One region of the Paenibacillus sp. YSY-4.3 genome, then DNA from elsewhere that is predicted to be linked to it. Evidence: predicted binding sites of a transcription regulator. Region 1 holds the regulator's gene; the other holds the start of a gene.
The links. Region 1 encodes LexA, which represses DNA repair genes until DNA is damaged. Its sites were predicted from a motif close to CGAACATATGTTCG; they were not measured.

Region 1 (10,190 bases):
ATTTATTAACTGGTACGAAGCCGGAGCAAATGGTAGCGCTACAATTTTCCGTTGCCAGCGCTTACAGTTGCGGGTAGGATAGTCATAAAGGTGCGGAGCATCCTGAAATCGGCGTGGTAGGTATCATCGCTACTTTTCGCTGAATTATTTGGCTGTAGTAAATCAGCCAGATCGGATAGGATTATCATTACAATTGAACAGAACTTGATTTCTATATGAGGGGGATAGCCATGTACACCTTGCTTATCGCGGATGATGAAGCTCTTGAGCGCGAGGGGCTGGAACTGATGATCCGGCATATGCTGCCGGATACCTTCACGTTTCTTCATGCGGAGAACGGCAGACGGGCCATTCAGCTTGCGGAGGAGGCACGGCCGGATTTTATTTTCATGGATATCAAGATGCCTGGCATTCAAGGGCTGGAGGCGGTACGGGAAATACTTGCGAAGTATCCGGCGACGAGGATCGTGATGATTACAGCCCATGATTACTTCACCTATGCCAAGGAGAGTCTGGCTTTAGGGGTCCGGGATTATTTGCTCAAACCGGCCAAGCGGGAGGAGGTGCTTCAGGTGCTGAAGACGCTGATCGCGGAGACGGAAGAAGCGAGGCGCGAGCGGGATGAACGGTTGGAAATGCAGGAGAAGCTGTCTCAGCTGCTGCCGCTGGCGGAGAATGAGCTGTCGCTCATGCTGATGCTGGAATGCGTGCAGGAGGTCGAGGTAGAGCAGCTTGCCCATTTATTGAATTTGCAGTGGCAGAAGGGGTATGCGACGGTGCTGTCTTTTGCCCGGCATGCCGCCAAGGATTGGGAAGGATTTCAACTCGTCAAAAAAGAAGTCTACGAAGCCGTCAAGCATTTCGCCAAGCCGAACCTATCCTGTCTCGTCAGCCCTGTGGTCGGACATCAGATGGCGTTGTTCATCCCTTTGCCTCCCGGTCAACCGGGTTACACGCAGCGCGTGAAATCGCTCGAGTGGGGCGAACGCGTAAAGAGCCTTATCGAGGAACGATTCCATCTCACTTTGTCCGTCGGTATTGGATCAATCCGCGAAGGCTGGGACGGGATGGGCCGGTCATATCGGGAAGCTGTCCGTGTATGCGCGGATGACCATGATCTCGTCAGCGTCCGGCATTATGACGATATTGCTCAGAGCTCGGGACAGAGGATCATTACGCTCGACGAAGAGAAGAAGCTGCTGGATGCGCTGCTGCGGCAGGATAAGCAGGAGGCGGCGAATCGGTTTGCCCTGTTCTGGGAACGGCTGGTACGGAGCGAGCCCGCCCAATTGCCGCGCTTGCGGGGAGAAGTAATCGGACTGCTCTTGTATTTAAGCCGGGGGACACAAGCTGGCGATGGGGCAGAATTAATCAGTTCGTTAAGCGCTATAGAGGACCGGGAAACGCTAAGACAAGGCGCGCAGCTGTGGCTGGATACGTTTATCGATGGCCTAAAGGAAGAAAAAGAACGCGGCCGTTCCCATGTGCTTCAACGTGCGCTGCTCTACATCGGCCAGAATTACAAAGAGGACCTCTCCATGGAGCAGAGTGCCGAATACGTCAATCTTAGCCCATATTATTTCAGCAAACTGTTCAAGCAGCACACGGGTGAAAACTTCATTGATTATGTGACGCGGCTGCGCATGGAGGAGGCCAAGAGGCTGATTGGAGAACAGCGTCTCAGTTTGAAGGAAATTTGTTTTGAGGTCGGTTACAATGACCCGAATTATTTCAGTCGAGTTTTTAAGAAAACGCTGGGAATGACGCCTACCGAGTATCGCCAGCAACTGGAGAAACCAAGTCCTTGTTAAACGACAAGGACTTTTTTGTTATGTTCAGCAAAATCGTGCTATGAAAGCGCTATCCATGAAAATCATTACATCAGGGCGCAATCCATTGAAGGTGGAGAGCAAACAAGTGCAGGTAATCGTCCGTCCACTGCTTCAAGTCCGGTGCTAAGATTTAAATGTAAGCGCAATCAAACATTATATTCGATGAAAAGGGGCGAAGAAAGAGTGAGAAAATACGGTCATTTGTTACGGTTAAGCTTAGCTGCAGTTTTGTTGGCATCCTCTCTTGCAGGCTGCGGTGTGGTGTCGGATGGCAGCGCCAATACGAAGAATAACGCAGGAACAGGAAATACGGCCGCAGGCAAAGACGACGGCAAGATCGTCATTGGGCTGTCGATGGACACACTTAAGGAGGAGCGTTGGCAGAAGGACCGGGATATTTTCTCGGCCAAGGTCAAGGAGCTCGGCGGAGATGTGAAGGTGCTGGCGGCGAACGGCGATGATGCTACACAGCTTAGCCAGGCGGAGCAGCTAATTTCTCAGGGCGTCGACGTACTCGTCGTCATCGCGCACAATGCGGAAGCGACCGCGCCGATCGTAGAGAAGGCGCATAAAGAAGGCATCAAGGTCATCGCGTACGATCGTCTGATCAATAATGCCGAAGTGGATTACTACATTTCTTTTGACAACGTCCGGGTCGGGGAGCTCCAGGCTCAGGCCGTCATCGACCAAGCGCCAAAAGGCAACATCGTCTACATCGGCGGAGCCGATACGGATAACAATGCGCATATGTTCAAGACGGGCGCGATGAACATTTTGAAGCCGCTGGAAGAGAAAGGCGACATCAAAATCGTGTATGATCAGTTCTCCAAAGACTGGAAGCCGGAAGAGGCTCTGAAGAACATGGAGAATGCGCTGACCTCTGTGAAGAACGACGTGCAAGGCGTTGTAGCGGCGAATGACGGTACGGCAGGCGGAGCGATTCAGGCTTTGACCGCACAAGGCATGGCCGGCAAAATCCCGGTATCCGGTCAGGATGCGGATTTGGCTGCGGTACAGCGGATCGCGGAAGGCACGCAGCAAATGACGGTGTATAAGCCGATTAAATCGATCGCCACGAAGGCGGCAGAAATGGCTGTGGCAGCAGCGAAAGGCGAAGACATTGCTACGGACACGGCTGTATACAACGGCAAATTCGATGTTCCATCCGTATTGCTTGATCCGATTCCGGTCAGCAAGGATGAGCTCTCTATTTTGATCGAGGACGGTTTCCACAAGCTGGAGGATGTCTACAAGAATGTTCCTAAAGATCAATGGCCGCAGCAGTAAGCTTTAGCTAAGTGAATCTGGCAAGGGATTTGCGGGGCAGTTGAAGCTCGTGCTGCAACTGAAAGCAGCTTCGGCTGTCCCGTCCCTTTACGATAACTCGGCGTTAGAAGGAGATAGAAGCCTATGTACGTGTTAGAAATGGTGAACATCAGCAAGGAGTTTCCGGGCGTTAAGGCGCTGGATCAGGTGAACTTCAAGTTACAGAAGGGCGAAATTCATGCCTTGTGCGGCGAGAACGGGGCGGGCAAGTCAACGCTTATGAAAGTGCTGAGCGGTCTGTATCCGGCGGGAACCTACAGCGGCGATCTGCTCATCGGCGGAGAGAAGAAGGAGTTTCACAATATTGCGGATGCGGAGAAAGCGGGCATTACGATTATCCATCAAGAGCTGGCGCTCGTGAAGGACATGACCGTGGGCGAAAATATTTTTCTCGGGGCGGAGCCGCAAAGGCACGGGGTCATCCGCTGGGATGAGCTGTATCACAATGCTGCCTTGTGGCTGAAAAGAGTGGGCCTGAACATTTCGCCCAACACGAAAATCGGCAGCCTGGGCATCGGCCAGCAGCAGCTTGTGGAGATCGCCAAAGCGCTGTCCAAGCATACGCAAATTTTGATTTTGGATGAACCGACGGCGGCATTGACCGAAAGTGAAGTCGCCATTTTGATGAATATTCTAAATCAACTTCGCAGCGAAGGGGTTTCCTGCATTTATATTTCGCATAAAATGCCGGAAGTGTTCGAGCTGGCGGATTCGATTACGGTGCTGCGCGATGGGCAGACGGTAACGACGCTGGATCGCCATGAAACGAATGATGACCATGTCGTGTCGCTTATGGTGGGCCGCGAACTGACGGAGCGCTACCCAAGGGTAGAGCATACGCCTGGAGAGACTGTGCTTGAAGTAAAGAACTATAATGTATGGCATCCCGAAAAACGGGATCAGAAAGTGATCGAGGATGTAAATTTCACTTTACGCAAGGGAGAAATTTTAGGGATAGCCGGATTGATGGGAGCAGGACGCACCGAGCTGGTGAGCAGTTTGTTTGGCGCTTATGATGGGCGTTCGGCAGGTGAGGTGCTGATTGAAGGCAAGACTGTTCGTATTCGGTCGGTAACCGATGCGATCGAGGCGGGTTTTGCATTAGTTAGCGAAGATCGCAAGCGTCAGGGACTCGTAATGAATATGGACGTGAAGACGAATACGACGATGGCTACGATGAGCAAAGTCTCGAAGCTTGGAGTCATCAACGAAAATGAAGAGATTAGATGGGGACTTCGGTATGTGCAGGATTTAAAGACGAAAACAGCTTCGCTCGAAACGGCCGTAGGCACGCTCTCCGGGGGGAATCAACAGAAGGTCGTCATCGGCAAATGGTTGATGTCCGACCCGAAAATCCTCATCATGGATGAGCCGACTCGGGGGATTGACGTTGGAGCGAAGTACGAAATATATCATTTGATGAATCAGCTTGTTGAGCAGGGCGTAGCCATTATTATGATTTCCTCGGAGCTTCCGGAGGTGCTGGGCATGAGCGACCGGATTCTGGTTATGAGTGAAGGGGAATTCGTACGCGAGTTCGATTGGCGCGAAGCGACGCAAGAAAATATTATGCAAGCCGCAACGGGAGGGAAATAACTATGCTACAAAATGAATTTCAAAAGCAAGAAGCTCCCGCAGCGAAAACGTCGCTCTGGGGCAGCCTATTCGGCAAAATGGATGTACGAGCTTATACGATGGTTGGAGCGCTCGTACTAATTTGGATACTGTTCGGGATACTGGATCCTACGTTTTTGACCGCACGCAATCTTTCTAACTTGTTTACGCAAATGTCAGTAACCTCGATTTTGGCCATCGGAATGGTGCTTGTTATCGTCGCGGGTCATATCGACCTGTCGGTCGGCTCGATCGTAGGTCTGACGGGCGGGATTGCCGCCATTCTGAGCAACTGGATGGGGCTTCCGCCGATCATTGTCATCGTTGGAACATTGGCAGCCGGTGCTGTGCTAGGGATGGTGCAAGGCTGGCTCGTTGCCTATAAAATGATTCCCGCTTTTATCGTTACGCTGGGCGGGATGATGGTGTTTCGCGGTGTACTGATGGGTGTTACGGAATCGATGACGATCCCCGTATCCGATCCAGTGCTGGCGATGCTGGGCAATGCGTATTTTGCCAAAGGGTTCGGAATTATTATCGCAGCTATCGCTATTGGATTGTTCGTGTGGAGTGCCATAAGAAAGCGTCGTTCCCGGCAGAAGTATGGCTTTGAGGTAGCCCCGCTTGGCGTGGACATTATTAAAGTAGCCGTGGTCTCTTTGATAATTATTTCCTTTGTGCTGATCATGAACAACTACAAAGGCATTCCGTTTCCAATTATCTTCGTCATCGCGCTTGCCGTCATCTTTTATTTCCTGTCCACGAAGACGACGTTTGGACGCCATATTTACGCGATTGGCGGAAACAAGGAGGCGGCCCGCTTATCGGGGATTAACATCCATCGCAAAACGATGCTGATCTTCCTGCTCAGCGGTTTGCTCAGCTCGATCGCAGCTATCGTATTAACGTCCCGTCTAGCATCGGCGACGATTACCGCGGGTACGATGGCCGAGATGGACGCCATTGCTGCTTGTGTCATCGGCGGCACCTCGCTGATGGGTGGTGCGGGTACCGTCATCGGTGCGCTGATCGGCGCTCTGGTTATGACCTCGTTGGACAATGGCATGTCGCTGATGGGACTAGAATCGTTCTGGCAGTATGTCGTTAAAGGCTCCATCCTCGTCTTCGCCGTCTGGCTGGATATTTCTAACCGCCGCAAGGGCGTGAAATAAACCGTATTGAGGCTAATTGAATATGCTGATTGACAAGACCTTGGGTTTCTCCTGTGAGGAGGGATCTGGGGTCTTTTATCACTCCATTTGATTTTCTTTTATAATTTCATTAAATTATTTATATGTAAATTTTACTGAAAGGGTTGAAAAGATGGCAGAAACCAAGCCAAGTATCGGAAAGACAAGCAGAAGAAAGGAGAATTTAAGTAAACCAGTAGAACTTATTTCAAAAATTTTCTTTATCACCATCGGGGCAATCATAGCCGGAGTTGCGCTGGAGCTGTTCCTTGTACCGAATGCGATTATTGATGGCGGAATCACAGGGATCTCGCTTATGCTCACGAATATTACGGAAATTCCATTGGGGATTTTCCTCTTCGCGATCAACCTGCCTTTTATATTTGTTGGCTATAGACAGGTTGGGAAGAAGTTCGCGTTCGCTTCGCTGTACGGTATCGCAGTACTTTCCTTAACAACGGGTTACTTGCATCAAGTGGAGGCTTTTACGAATGACAAATTGCTGGCAGTTCTATTTGGCGCGTTGTTACTCGGTCTGGGCGTTGGCTTAGTGTTAAGGCTAGGGGGTACGACAGATGGGGCGGAAATCGTAGCTATCTTAATCTCGAAAAAAGTCAATGTTTCCGTAGGTCAGATCATCCTCATTATCAACATCGTTATTTTTATCGTAGCCGGCTTCCTGCTCGGCTGGGATTCGGCGATGTATTCGATTTTCACATATTATATCGCCTCCAAGGTCATGGATGTTATCGTACAGGGTCTCGATGAATCGAAATCGGTTACGATTATCACCAAGCAGTACGAAGAAGTGGCCGAAGCCATTATGAATAGTCTTGGAAGAAGCACAACCTACCTGTATGCGAGAGGCGGGATTAGCAAGGAAGAAACCCAGGTCATTTACTGCGTAGTCAGCCGGCTGGAATTGTCCATGCTGAAGACGGTCGTTCGTGAAATTGACCCTAAGGCCTTCATTGCGGTCGAAACGGTGTCTGATGTAACAGGCGGCAGCTTTGCGGATGAAAAAGCGCATTGATGCGTTAAGGGAGGGTGCAGCCATGCTACTCTAGAGGGAGCGGGCATGGGGTATTCTGCGTTGACGCATCGAGGTCAACCAAGCGGCTCTGGGGCTTATGCTCCAGGGCTTATTGCTGTTTACAGCGGCTGTATATCTCCGTTAAGATCTAAGACAACATCTGTATTAGAGCAGGAATAGCGACGATACATATAAATTGAAGATCTGAGGGGAGAGGTTCCATGGAATTATGGGTTATTGTAATGATTGGTTTAATATTGCTTGTTCTCATTTTGACTGCCCTTGGAGTAGCGGCTGCGATTTTAAAGAAGAGGAGGACTTCGGCGCAAAAGAGCAATGTCATCTACTTATCCAAGAAGCGAGCCTCCAATGAGAATTCGGACATCGCCGCTTCACGCAATCAGAAATGTTCCCGGTGCAACCAGGCGAAGAAGCTGGTGTTCTATTCGAATGATTTTGGCCATGTTGCCGGATTGTGTAAAGATTGCAGGAAGGAAATCGGGGGTAAGCAGGAGTTGTATCCGATATAATGCATCAATTTGCTGCATACCTTCTAGTATGCGTTCAATTAATTAACGCGGCTGGAAGGGGAGTAACTGCAATGTATTATATCGAGGTGGAGCAAGGGGTTAAAATATTTGTGGAAGATGTGGATCCTGGCCCTGGCAGCATGCCGATTCTGTTTATCCATGGCTGGCCGGTCAATCATAAAATGTTTGAATACCAGTGGAACATCCTTCCGAAATACGGATATCGCTGCATCGGGATCGATTTGCGCGGCTTCGGCAAATCGGACCGCCCGTGGGCAGGCTATAATTACGATAGGCTGGCCGCCGATGTTCGTGCCGTTGTTGCGGCGCTCGGTATAAACCGCTTTATCCTCACAGGCTTCTCCATCGGTGGAGCGATTGCTATTCGCTACATGGCGCGTTATGCAGGGTATGGGGTATGCAAACTGGCGTTAATTTCGGCGGCTGCCCCTCGCTTCTCCCAATCGCCTAATTATCCTTACGGATTGCCTGTCCATGATATTAATGCGCTTATTCAACAGACTTATTCGAATCGTCCGCAGATGCTGGCTGAATTTGTGGAGAAGTTCTTTTTCAGCAAAATTACTCCTGCATTCCGGGATTGGTTTCAAGATATGGGATTGGCTGCTTCCGGCCATGGGACGATTCAAGGGCTAGTCTCGTTGCGGGATGAAGATTTGCGACCGGACCTCAACCGCATCGTTGTTCCGACAGGATTATTTAATGGTGCGCAGGACCAAATCGTCCCTTTTGCTTCTGCAGAGGCTTTGCACCGGGGAATCCCCCAATCCGAGCTTTACCGGTTTGAAAGGAGCGGGCATGGTGTGTTCTACGATGAGCTTGAGGCATTTAATGAAGCATATATTCGTTTTCTAAGAGTTTAAAAATATATAAAAAGAAAGAGCCTACCGACAAGGTAGCTCTTTCTTTGATTTCACTCTAGTGCAGATCCCGGAATAGGCCGACTACTTTGCCCAAGATCGTCACATGTTTCAAACGAAGCGGCTCCATCGTCGCATTCTCGGGCTGAAGGCGAATATGATCCTTTTCCTTGTAGAATGTCTTGACCGTCGCCTCGTCATCCTCTGTCATCGCAACAACGATTTCTCCGTTATTGGCCGTTTGCTGCTTCCGCACAATAACATAGTCTCCGCTATGGATTCCCGCTTCGATCATGCTGTTGCCGACAACGGATAACATGAAGATCTCGCCTTCTCCGGCATAATGCTGCGGAAGCGGGAAATAATCCTCGATGTTCTCGGTCGCCGTTATAGGAACGCCGGCAGTGACTTTACCGATGACGGGCACACGGGCCACGGAATGGGCAAACTGGCCGATGCCCTCCGCCTCGTCTTGCCCCAGCAATTCGATCGCTCTTGGCTTCGTTGGATCACGCCGGATAAAGCCTTTCTTCTCTAGCCGATCCAAATGGCCGTGTACCGTTGAACTGGAAGCTAGTCCGACTGCTTCGCCGATTTCACGCACGGAAGGCGGGTAACCTTTCAATCTTACTTCGGAGCGTATAAATTCAAGAATAGCTTGCTGACGGCTAGAAACCTTCGACATAATCCATCAACCCCATTTAGTAACGTTTGGAAAAATTATAACATAGAACTTCCGTTCGCACAAACATAAGTTCTAAATATGGAATGGCTGAATTGGAATGCGGGTATTGCTATTGGGATATGCATCTCAGCGTGTTGAATTATCGGTGTCGAAAAATAGGGGAACAATTGTTCTAAAAAACTATTGAATCAAACAAACGTTCGTGTTATTATGATTTCAAATAATAAGAACATTTGTTTGGAGTGATAATATTATGTTGAGATACAGTACCTATCAAAGCATTTATGATCGTAAGGCGAATACGCGCAATGTGGGAGCCCTGCGTAAGGGTGCAGCCAGATTGAATGAAGCAATTGCTTACTCCATTTCGAATATACTTGCTGGAATTACCTTGTTTAAGGTGTTAGTGTTTATTCTGTTCGTGGTTATTGCTTGGGCGGGAATGGTTACGGTAGCAGCCTCATCAGCTGAGCATGAATTTGCAGAGTTGGAATCAGTTGTTGTCAGGCAGGGGGATTCTCTATGGAAGATTGCCGCAGCTCATAAGCCTGGTAATATGGATACGAGGATATATGTTACTTCGATTATGCGGGCGAATGATTTGGCCGGAAGCAATATCCAACCTGGCGATATTCTTGTCCTGCCTACGAAGTGATTCATATGTATAAATGTTCTGGATATATGCATGAAGTCAAAGAAGGAGCCGCAGTCTAATTTGCGGTTCCTTCTTTGTGTTCGTTAAGTGTTAATTGTAATGTCAGGCGCAGAAATGGTCGGCGGAGTCGTTAAATCAGATGCAGCTCCGGCAAAGCTGGCGACCTCCAATGTTACCGGCGTTCCGACCAGGAGATCTGTAGTGGCAAGCACTAAGCTTGCTGTTGTAAGCGTAGATAGGGAGTTTTGCTGCAGGACTCCGTTGATATAGACGTTGAAATAATCGTTAGCCGCTGTAATCGTTGGCAGATCAGTAATAGGAGTATCGTCGTCGTTCGTAAAGCTGTCTGCGGGAATCGTCGTATCGGTGGCTCCGATCATGCCGGCAGTAATGGCAGCGAAGTAGCGAGTCGTAACGGGATTAATGGTCGTAGTGATTGCTCCC
Region 2 (10,190 bases), on a different contig from region 1:
AATGTAAGCCTTCATGATTGGCGAATAGAATGTGTACAGAGTCATAATTTTGGAAGGAAAAAAGGACTCTGTGCATATAGACATTTTATTATTTGACGAAAGATATTGTCAAGCAAATGACAGCCGCCCCTGCGGCGGGCTATTCTTCTTCCCATCCCTCCGCATTATTCTGGCCGTCCTGCCGGGCCAACTCGCGGATTACTTTGGAAACTAGTCCACCCGAGTAGCCTCTGCGCATTAGAAAAGCTCCAGTCTTGCGTTTTCTGTCCATGAATTCGCCTGTGGCGGTCTTCCATTTCTTCGATCCCAGCTGTAAAGCGCTATTATATTCGTCTTCTTCGCTGACTTCACCAAGCGCCTCTTCAATCAAAGGCTTGGCAATGCCTTTCTGACGCAGTTCGTGTCGAACCCATAGTTTTCCCTTGCCTCTGCTCCCAACGCGCTGCTGGGCCCATTGCTGGGCGTATACGGCATCATCTATAAGCCGCTCCTGCTTAAGCCGGTGAATAACGTCGCCTACCGTCTCCTCGCTCCATCCCTTCTCCCCGAGGCGAAGGGCTATTTCGTAAGCTGTACGCGGCTTGCGGCTCAAATACACAAGAGCGTCCCCGTAGCTTCTCTGCCGTTCGTCTGCCGCGATAATCTCTTCCAAATCCGACTTGGTAAATGCCGAGCCTTTGATCATCCGATATTTAATCATCACATCTTCATGAACTTCGATCGAATAAGAACCAAAATGAATCCGGTAACGGAACTTTGGCCGCTTAAGGGCCTCCACCATCGTAATTTCCAATTCGCCGTCCTCCGGAAAATCATCAAAACTTGACTCCTCGGCGGGAGATTCCTTCGTAGTATTCCCCCAAAAACGCTCTTCAGAAATATCAACTATTCCCTGAGGTTCCTGCAACCGCCTTCCGGCTTTCACGGAAGGCTGCTGTGTCCTGCGCTTGCCGTATCCTTCATTCATCAAGCCGCCCCCCCTTGCCTCATTTCTGCAAATTCTGTTTTCATAGTTATATCATGGTACGCTTCCAAAATAAAAACGCTCTGTCCTGGCTTCGCCAGACTACAGAGCGCCTATTCATTGCTAAGTTATTATTCTTCGAAAAGCGCCTGCTCTTCTTTCGCTTCTTCCGCCAGCTCACTTGCAGAAGCCGAAGGAACGTCCGTGGACAATTGACTGGCTTCGCGAATTTTCAATTCAATGGCGTTCGCAATTTGGGTATTCTCCTTCAAAAATTGCTTCGCGTTTTCGCGGCCTTGACCCAAGCGCTCGCCAGAGTATGAATACCAGGCTCCGCTCTTATCGACAATATCAAGCTCTACGCCGATATCGATAATACTGCCTTCTCTAGAAATGCCTTCACCATACATAATGTCGATCTCCGCCTGCTTGAACGGAGGAGCCACCTTGTTCTTGACGACTTTGACCCGGGTACGGTTACCAACCATGTCATTCCCCATCTTGATCGTCTCTATGCGGCGCACATCAAGACGAATGGTGGAGTAGAACTTCAGAGCCCGTCCGCCAGGCGTCGTCTCCGGATTACCGAACATCACGCCGACTTTCTCGCGCAATTGGTTAATGAAGATCGCAATCGTCTTCGACTTGCTGATCGCTCCTGACAGTTTGCGGAGCGCTTGAGACATCAATCGTGCCTGCAAGCCTACATGCGAGTCGCCCATTTCGCCTTCAATTTCCGCTTTCGGAACAAGCGCCGCAACAGAGTCGATAACGATAATATCGACAGCGCCGCTTCTTACGAGTGCTTCCGCAATTTCAAGCGCCTGCTCCCCAGTGTCCGGCTGGGAGAGTAGAAGCTCATCGATATTTACACCGAGCTTACTGGCATAAGATGGATCCAGTGCATGCTCCGCATCGATGAACGCGGCTTGTCCGCCGATTTTCTGAACTTCGGCAATGGCATGAAGCGCCACTGTCGTCTTACCAGAGGATTCAGGACCGTATACTTCGATAATCCGGCCACGCGGCAATCCGCCTGTACCAAGAGCTATATCTAATGCTATTGAACCACTGGGAACAATTTCCACCTGCATATGAGTGGATTCGCCCAACTTCATAATCGAACCTTTACCGAATTGCTTTTCTATTTGACGAAGCGCCATATCCAGCGCTGCACGACGATCTGACAATTAGCTCACATCCTTATCAAATTGATTAAATGTAGGACTTTACATTAATAATTGTACCTTGTTTTGGAACGTTTGCCAAGCATTTTTTCGAACATATATTCGGGTCTCAACCCTCCCAAACCCTCCCTTACCGTAAGGGAGGGCCCCCGCAGGGCTTGCAGCCCTCGGGACTCCGGCAAATTGGAGGAACGTAGGAGTTGCAGAGGCGCTCCTGCCCGCTGTCCCCTGCGGGGAGCGCTTTACTTTTGGCGCGAGGATCGCTTTTCCCCCTTCGGGTACGTCTTACTTTGGGTTCACCCGGGTTACCTGGAAACACCCTGCTCAAGGAAATATGGTCGAGCACCCGGGTGAGTTTTGCTGGAATGAGCCGCTTGCCACCCTTCGGGTCCGCTCCTGGCTTGGCGCTCCTGCATAATGGTGGAGGGAGTTAATGTGGTGCGTTTACCTTCTACTTCCTGCTTGCAGGGTGCTCTCCCTTTGGGATTCGCTTACTCTGGTGCAGAGCTTAAACATTCTTTTATGGGTGCTCTAGATGAGCTAACCGACTAGAGAGGTACGATTGGCGCCGGCGCCTTCTACTTCCTGCTCGGCGGCGCTCTCCCTTCGGGATTCACTTACTTTTGGTGACAGCAATGACAACAAAGGGATAAATACCAACAAAGCTTTAACACCAACATCAACCAGCCATGGCCATAGCGGTTCAACAAAAAAAAGAACCGCAGCGCAACAAAAAAGTTAGGCTACGGTTCTTCCGTAATTTCATTATAACTCGAAGCTTATTTATTTTGCAAATGCAAATACAGGCAGCTATGCATGATCAGCGATCAGCGATTTCCTTAAGCTGTTTCCAAAGGTGATAAAGTATCGTCTTGGCAGAGCGAATCCGGATCGTTTCCCGATTGCCCTTCAGGTTCAGCTCAAGAACGGCCGTATCCTGTCCGCGGCGGGAAATGGCGATGTATACGAGGCCCACCGGCTTGCGCTCGGAATAGCCCGGACCGGCCACGCCGGTAATAGCCAGACCGAAATCTGTGTCGACAATCATACGCACCTGCTCGGCAAGCACTTTTGCGGTCTCGGCGCTGACAGCGCCAGGAGCATTGTCCCCCTCCAGCATGTCATGCGGAACGTTGAGCAGTTTCTCCTTCATTTCATTAGAATAGCAAACGATTCCGCCATGGAAGACGGCAGCGCTGCCTGGGATAGAGGTTATAGTCTCCATAAGCAAGCCGCCGGTGCAGCTTTCAGCACAGCTTACGGTTAAATTCAGCTCTGTCAGCAAGTCCACGATCGTCTTCTCAATCGGTATATCTCCGGTAGCGTACAGATGATCGCCGAGCCGCGAGCTGATTTCCTTCTCTAACACTTCCAGCTTGGCCATCGCTTCGCTTTCTGTATTCGCCTTTGTCGTAATCCGCAGCGTAACCTCGCTCTCCTTCGCGTAAGGCGCTACGGTCGGATCACTTTGCTTCTCGATCAGATCGAGAACCCGGGTCTCCAATGCCGATTCGCCGATCCCGGCAAACTTTAGCATCTTCGAATAAATTGGCTGCTCATGGGTCAATACATGCTGCATAATCCATGTTGTCGCCTGATTTCGAAACATCGGCATCAATTCTTTCGGGGGTCCTGGCAATACGATATAGAACTTCCCGTTATGTGCAATAGCGTTCCCTACGGCCAGGCCTGTCTCATTCGGCAGCGGCGTGCAGCCGTCAATGGCATGCGCTTGGCGCCGGTTATTCTCGGTCATGGGAATATTACGCCCCTGAAAGAACCGGTCGATATTATCCATCGCCATCCGGTCATAATGCAGGCCTCTGCCTAACACAGAAGCTAGCGCCTCCTTGGTCAAATCGTCCTGCGTCGGACCGATGCCGCCTGAGAAAATAAGCACATCCGCCCTCGACTCGGCGGTTTGAATCGCTTGGCGCAGACGGTCCATGTTGTCGCCTACAACCGTTTGGAAATACACGTCGATGCCGAGAGACGCTAACTCCTGAGATAAAAATTGCGCATTCGTGTTCACGATTTGTCCGAGTAGAAGCTCGGTACCTACAGCGATAATTTCTGCTTTCATATCTCTCCCACGTCTCCTTCCATCAGCAAAATAAGGCAGTCTCATTTTGACTTCAACCAGCATTCGCATGGCTAAATAGCTAAGTATTTGATTTAAATAGTTCGTCCCCTGATCAGCTTTTAGATAATGAAAGCAAATTTTTGTTTTTCACAAAATAGTCGATGCCGGAATAAATCGTAATCAGCGTAGCAACCCAAATCGCGATTTCATCGAAGGGAAAATGGAGCCACTCGAACGGAAAATTGTTCAGTAGAAGCACGGAGATCGCAATCACCTGAGCGATGGTCTTCGCTTTTCCCCACTTACTGGCGGCGATGACCGACCCTTCCAGCAATGCAATTTCCCGCAACCCAGTCACGGCAAACTCGCGGCTTATGATGACGATCGCAATGATCGCTTGGATCTCACCCATGGCAACCAGCGCCACCAGCACTGCGGCCACCAGTAATTTATCTGCCAGCGGATCAAGCAGCTTACCTAGGTTGGTCACCAAATTATGCTTGCGGGCAATATATCCGTCAATGCCGTCCGTACTGGCAGCCACGATAAACAAGATCGCCCCAATCAACTGGTTTACTGGCAGTATATAACCGCCAAACGACAGTTCATAGGACCACCACTCAAAGTCCACCAGCAAAAAGACCAGCATGACCGGGATCATAAAAATTCGGCTAATTGTTATGCGATTGGGTAAATTCAAAGGACACCCTCCCCGGACATGTCATATTCGTAAGCATGTGTAATGCGCACCTTGGCCATTTCCCCAATGCCTACAGGACAATTCGTTACGTATACTTCACCATCGATTTCCGGCGCATCATACTGTGAACGCCCGATATAAACGTCGCTGCGGCCGTCATAGCGTTCCACCAGCACGTCCAGAACTTCTCCGACGAATTTACCAGCATTCTCGTTAGAAACCTCGCGCTGAATTTCCATCAGCGTGTTAGCGCGCCACTCTTTTACCTCATCAGCCACTTGATCCGGCAGCCTTGAGGCAGGGGTATCCTCTTCCTTCGAATAGTTAAATACGCCCAATCGATCAAATTTGATCTCCCGTACGAAACCGCACAAGCTTTCGAAATCCTCCTCCGTTTCGCCCGGGAACCCGACGATCAGGGAAGTGCGAAGCGAGACGTTCGGTATCCGGGAACGAATTTTTGTGATCAGCTCCCGGATGTCGCGATTGCGTCCCGGACGGCGCATCCGTTTAAGTACCGCATCCTCACTATGCTGCAGCGGCATATCGACATATTTGCAAATCTTAGGATTCGTCGCAATCATTTCGATCAGCTCATCGGTGAAAAAGCCCGGGTAAGCATAATGGAGCCTTACCCACTCAATGCCTGCAACCTCTGTGACCCTATTCATCAGCTCGGCCAGCTTAAATTCTCCATAGAGGTCAGTCCCGTAATTGGTGGAATCCTGGGCGATCAGACTAATCTCTTTCACCCCTTGCGAAGCCATTAGCTTAACCTCGGCTACGATCGATTCGATGGAACGGCTTCGGAAATTTCCGCGCATGATTGGAATGCTGCAAAACGTGCAATTGTTATCGCAGCCCTCTGCTATTTTAACGTATGTAGTGTACTTGGCTGTCGATACTTTGCGAGGGAGTACCTCCTCATAATTAAACACCGGATTTCCGACTTGAACCGGTTTTTTGCCCTTAAGCGCCTCATCGACAATCTGATTAATATTATAGAAATCCCCGGTTCCAACGATACCGTCGATCTCCGGCATTTCATCCATTAGAACTTGCTTATAACGCTGCGTAAGGCAACCGGACACGATAAGCGCCTTCAGGTTTCCCGTCTGTTTCAAATCTGCCAAATCCAAAATTGTATTCACGGATTCTTCCTTGGCAGCATCAATAAAACCGCAGGTATTTACGATAATGACCGTAGCCTCTTCCCGGTCCTCTACGAGGCGATAGCCCCTTTGATCGATCAGGCCTGACATAATTTCAGAGTCAACCAGATTCTTCTCGCAACCAAGCGTCACGATTTTCACTTTTTCCGTCATATGCAGTGTCCCCCATTGAAATTAACCGATATACCCGTTTTTCCCTACAAGTATAAGCTTTACGAACATACCATGTCAAAAAAGTGTAAAGGTCTCTCACCGCGCGAGCCGCGCAGCAAAAGACCGACTTTTTTCGCTATTATTTGAAGTTGGTAAATTGCAAATCCAGGGATAAATCACCTTTGCGCAGCATCTGCATCACCTGCTGCAAATCATCTTTGCTCTTACCGGTAACGCGGATTTGATCACCTTGAATTTGGCTCTTCACTTTCAGTTTAGAGTCGCGGATCATGACATTGATTTTCTTCGCGTTCTCCGAATCGATGCCCTGCTTCAGCTTAATGCGCTGGCGTACGGTGCCAAGAGAAGCTGGCTCCACTTTGCCATAATCCAGGTTTTTGATCGGCAGTCCTCTCTTGATCATTTTTGATTGCAAAATATCGATGACTGCTCCAAGCTTGTACTCATCGTCCGAGACAATAACCAAATCGTCTTTCTCGACTTTAAGCTCGCTCTTGCTCCCTTTGAAGTCGAAACGATTTGCGATTTCCCGCTCTGTCTGGTCGATCGCATTCGTAAGTTCCTGCATGTCCATCTTGGAGACGATATCAAATGCGCTTTCAGAAGCCATAACTCTCCGCCCTTTCCTAATTTGCTTATATCTATTAATTATATGTAATCCCATGGGCAAAGTCCAACCTCGCAGAAAGCCGCATTGGCTAGTGAATAAATCACTCCCAGGAGCGCTTTCGCACAAAAAAAACGTTCCTCGAACAAACCAGCTCGAAGAACGCTTGTGATTTCCTATATTCCGGGGATTCAATTCGAATTCGCTCGACGAGTAGGAGTTCTGAACATATCCAAAATACCAAGCAGCATCCCGAAGCTTGCCGCTCTTATTCTGCGCTTGTATCAACGCTTCCTGTATCAGCGTTCGCTCCAGCATCGGTCGTATCCATGTTAAGCTGAATCTTGGAAGTATTCTTGCCGTCCTCCACGACCTGACCCGCAACGGTAATCTTCGTGTGCGAGGAAGCCCCGGATTTGATGTACATGCCTTCAGGACCCAACTCATACGTCAGTACATCTCCATTGGATGTATTGTCAAAATACAGCTTCTCGCCGTCTTTGCCGCCCTTATACACCTCGACCCAGCTCTTGCCGGTAGCATTGATCACGACCTGCACCGGCTGTCCGCCAGGATTAATGACTTTGAAATTCGTCGTGCTTCCGCTCTTGCCGTCCGGCTGAACCACGACATCTCCGCTCGAACCTGTGTCCGCGCCATTATTCGAACCGTTCTCCGCGCCGTCCGGTGTGCCGGTATCCGTCTGATTCCCATCGGTACCCGCAGGAACATTGCCGGCACCCGTCTGCTGGTTCGCATCATTAGCCCCCTGCGTCTCCCCGCTAGAAGCTCCGTCCTGGCCTTTGTCGCCTTGCTTCAGAGGATTCTCCGATTGGGTTAATTTTGTCGGATCGGTCTCATTGTTCTTGTCCGCAGCCGGATCCTTGCCCCAAACTGCAAAATACATATAAATGACGATCAAAATCAGAATAGCAAAAGACCACATCAGCGCTGTCGACATCCACTTCGAATTACGCTCAGATGTCTGTCTGCTGCGGCGCTTCTGCAGCACGGGCTCCATCGTCTGCTCCACCTGAGGGGCAGGCACGTCCTGACGATGCTCGTTCAGCAGCTCATCCGCATTTACTCCAACCGTTTCAGCGTATGTCTTTATAAAGGCCCGCACATAAAAACTCCCCGGCAACACTTTATAATCTCCCGCCTCGATGGCTTCTAAGTATCTTTTGCGAATTTTTGTCAAATCCTGCACATCATCCAGTGACAAGCCTCTGGCAAGGCGGGCTTCCTTCAATTGCTGGCCCAAATTCGACACGTCCATCACCTCCTGCAAATAATTGAAATAGAATTATATTTTAATTTAAAAATACAATTTAAAATGAAAGTAACCTTCCGATTACAATAACGTATTTCTCGGTGGAAATGTTACGCTTAACGGCCGGTCATTAATCTTGTGTACTATTTCACCAAAAAAAGACGACCAGTAACGCCATCTTTTACCATCGTACTCAAAAAGACCTACGAATTTATGTATTCATCGTCAAACCCCTTAACAAACACTCATTCGACAATATAGGCCATAATTCCTGCATTCATTTACAGAGAAGTGAAAAGTTTGCAGAATGAAAGCGAACAATAACAATACGTGTTTTATGATATATAAAAATTTTTCGAAAGGCAAGCACCTGCATAAAATGGTAGAAAAGCTCCCCATGACAGGGAGCTTTACCTTTCGCCAAACTATGCGTTTTCCTTAGCCAACTTCACCATCAGCCGGGCAATGGTCTTACGTTCTTCTTCATTTCCGACATCCCACAGCTCTTTCAGGGCGCGGTTTGAAGCGTTTTGTGGATCGACCTTGTCATCCAAGAAGCTGCCGATTTCGTAGGCAAGGTGAGAGATGGTCTCTTCGCTGAGACCTGATCTTTCCGCATGTTTGACGCGTTCACCCAAAAATTGTTTCCAGGTATCGAAATTTTTGAGTACTGTTGACATGTTTAAATCCTCCTTCGTTTGAACGTGAGATTTAAAATCAACAGTCGTAATATGCGATTTATTCGGCTTATTTATTCGTGGGACCCGGCAAAACAGCTCCGCCATTCCTTACCTTAACAGTAGAAATTAGCTTGGCCGCCTCGGCATTAGGTCAGCCAGCCGCCATTAGGACTAATGATTTGTCCTGTAATATAACCGGATTCGGGAAGCGCAAGGAAATACACCAAAGAAGCGATTTCCTCTGGGGAAGCCAATCTTCCTGCAGGGATTTCCTCCTCCAGCATACGAATCTCCTCAGCGGCAAAGCGTTCCATCATGTCCGTTTTAACGGCTCCTGGAGCGACCGCATTAACCGTAACGCCGGAAGGTGCCAGCTCTTTAGCAAGAGCCTTTGTAAAGGCGTTTACGCCCCCCTTGGCCGCCGAATATACGGCTTCGCAAGCTCCCCCGGAAATTCCCCACACGGAGGAAACGTTGATAATACGACCGAACCGTTGATTAATCATATAGGGCATGAATGCCTGACTGCATAAAAACACGCTTTTCAAATTGATATCCATCACTTCATCCCACTGCTCTTCCGATACATCTGAAAGCAGAGCATAGTGGGAAATCCCAGCGTTGTTCACCAAAATATCCGGCTTAAGTCCTCGCCCCTCCAGCTTCTCCTTCATCCGGCAAATCTCTTCCCGGCTTCCAAGATCTGCATTGACAGTATATACCTTTGCCCCGAGCTCCAGACATTTCCTGGCCACTTCGTTTGCGGCTTCATGTGATTTCCTATAATGAATGACAATATTCATTCCGACCGCGGCAAAACGGAGGGCGATATCGGCACCGATGCCCCGGCTCGCCCCCGTAATAAGCACAGTCATTTCCCCAATGCTTTTATCTATCCCATGACGACTGTTCATCCCTTAAGGGCTAACGACGAGCGATACTGCCAGCTGATCCCAATCAATATGCTCGCGTAGCCGGTTGTTCACCTCTTCCAAGGTTAAAGATTCATAAATCGGTAATACGGAGAACAGATCCCCGCCCCTGAAGCGATAACGTGTAAATTCGTGGGCGATATTCTCCGGAGAGTTCAACATCCGCAAATATCCGCCGATTTTTTTCTTACGCGCACGCTCGAAATCATCGCTCTGGAAACCTGAAGCTAGTATTTTCTTCGTCTCTTCTGTAAAGACCTCCAGAAGACGGTCGGGATCCTTAGTGTCTCCACCCATTGCCGAGAAAGCATAATTCGGATTGCTGTTGAATTCATGGCCGAAGCCATCCGAAATGAGATCCATGTCATACAGCTTCTGGTACAGCTTCGTACTGGAGCCAATCAGAAGATCCAAAGCT

Region 2: the regulator LexA is predicted to act here: its motif matches at 2,243-2,256, upstream of recA (recombinase RecA).

What each region holds. Positions count from the first base shown of each region.
Region 1 is NZ_BAABMC010000007.1:190,251-200,440, reverse strand. Features, by position in the region: gene ACYUJT_RS20595 (helix-turn-helix domain-containing protein) at 231-1,811, shown strand; gene xylF (D-xylose ABC transporter substrate-binding protein) at 1,995-3,119, shown strand; gene ACYUJT_RS20585 (xylose ABC transporter ATP-binding protein) at 3,243-4,754, shown strand; gene ACYUJT_RS20580 (sugar ABC transporter permease) at 4,757-5,944, shown strand; gene ACYUJT_RS20575 (YitT family protein) at 6,096-6,995, shown strand; gene ACYUJT_RS20570 (hypothetical protein) at 7,217-7,525, shown strand; gene ACYUJT_RS20565 (alpha/beta fold hydrolase) at 7,597-8,409, shown strand; gene lexA (transcriptional repressor LexA) at 8,465-9,091, opposite strand; gene ACYUJT_RS20555 (LysM peptidoglycan-binding domain-containing protein) at 9,345-9,746, shown strand; gene ACYUJT_RS20550 (DUF4183 domain-containing protein) at 9,830-10,190, opposite strand, start outside.
Region 2 is NZ_BAABMC010000001.1:1,114,746-1,124,935, reverse strand. Features, by position in the region: gene ACYUJT_RS05305 (regulatory protein RecX) at 140-967, opposite strand; gene recA (recombinase RecA) at 1,096-2,154, opposite strand; gene ACYUJT_RS05295 (competence/damage-inducible protein A) at 2,972-4,234, opposite strand; gene pgsA (CDP-diacylglycerol--glycerol-3-phosphate 3-phosphatidyltransferase) at 4,347-4,934, opposite strand; gene rimO (30S ribosomal protein S12 methylthiotransferase RimO) at 4,931-6,259, opposite strand; gene ACYUJT_RS05280 (YajQ family cyclic di-GMP-binding protein) at 6,399-6,890, opposite strand; gene ACYUJT_RS05275 (RodZ domain-containing protein) at 7,156-8,166, opposite strand; gene ACYUJT_RS05270 (DUF3243 domain-containing protein) at 8,586-8,840, opposite strand; gene ymfI (elongation factor P 5-aminopentanone reductase) at 8,987-9,754, opposite strand; gene yfmH (EF-P 5-aminopentanol modification-associated protein YfmH) at 9,758-10,190, opposite strand, start outside.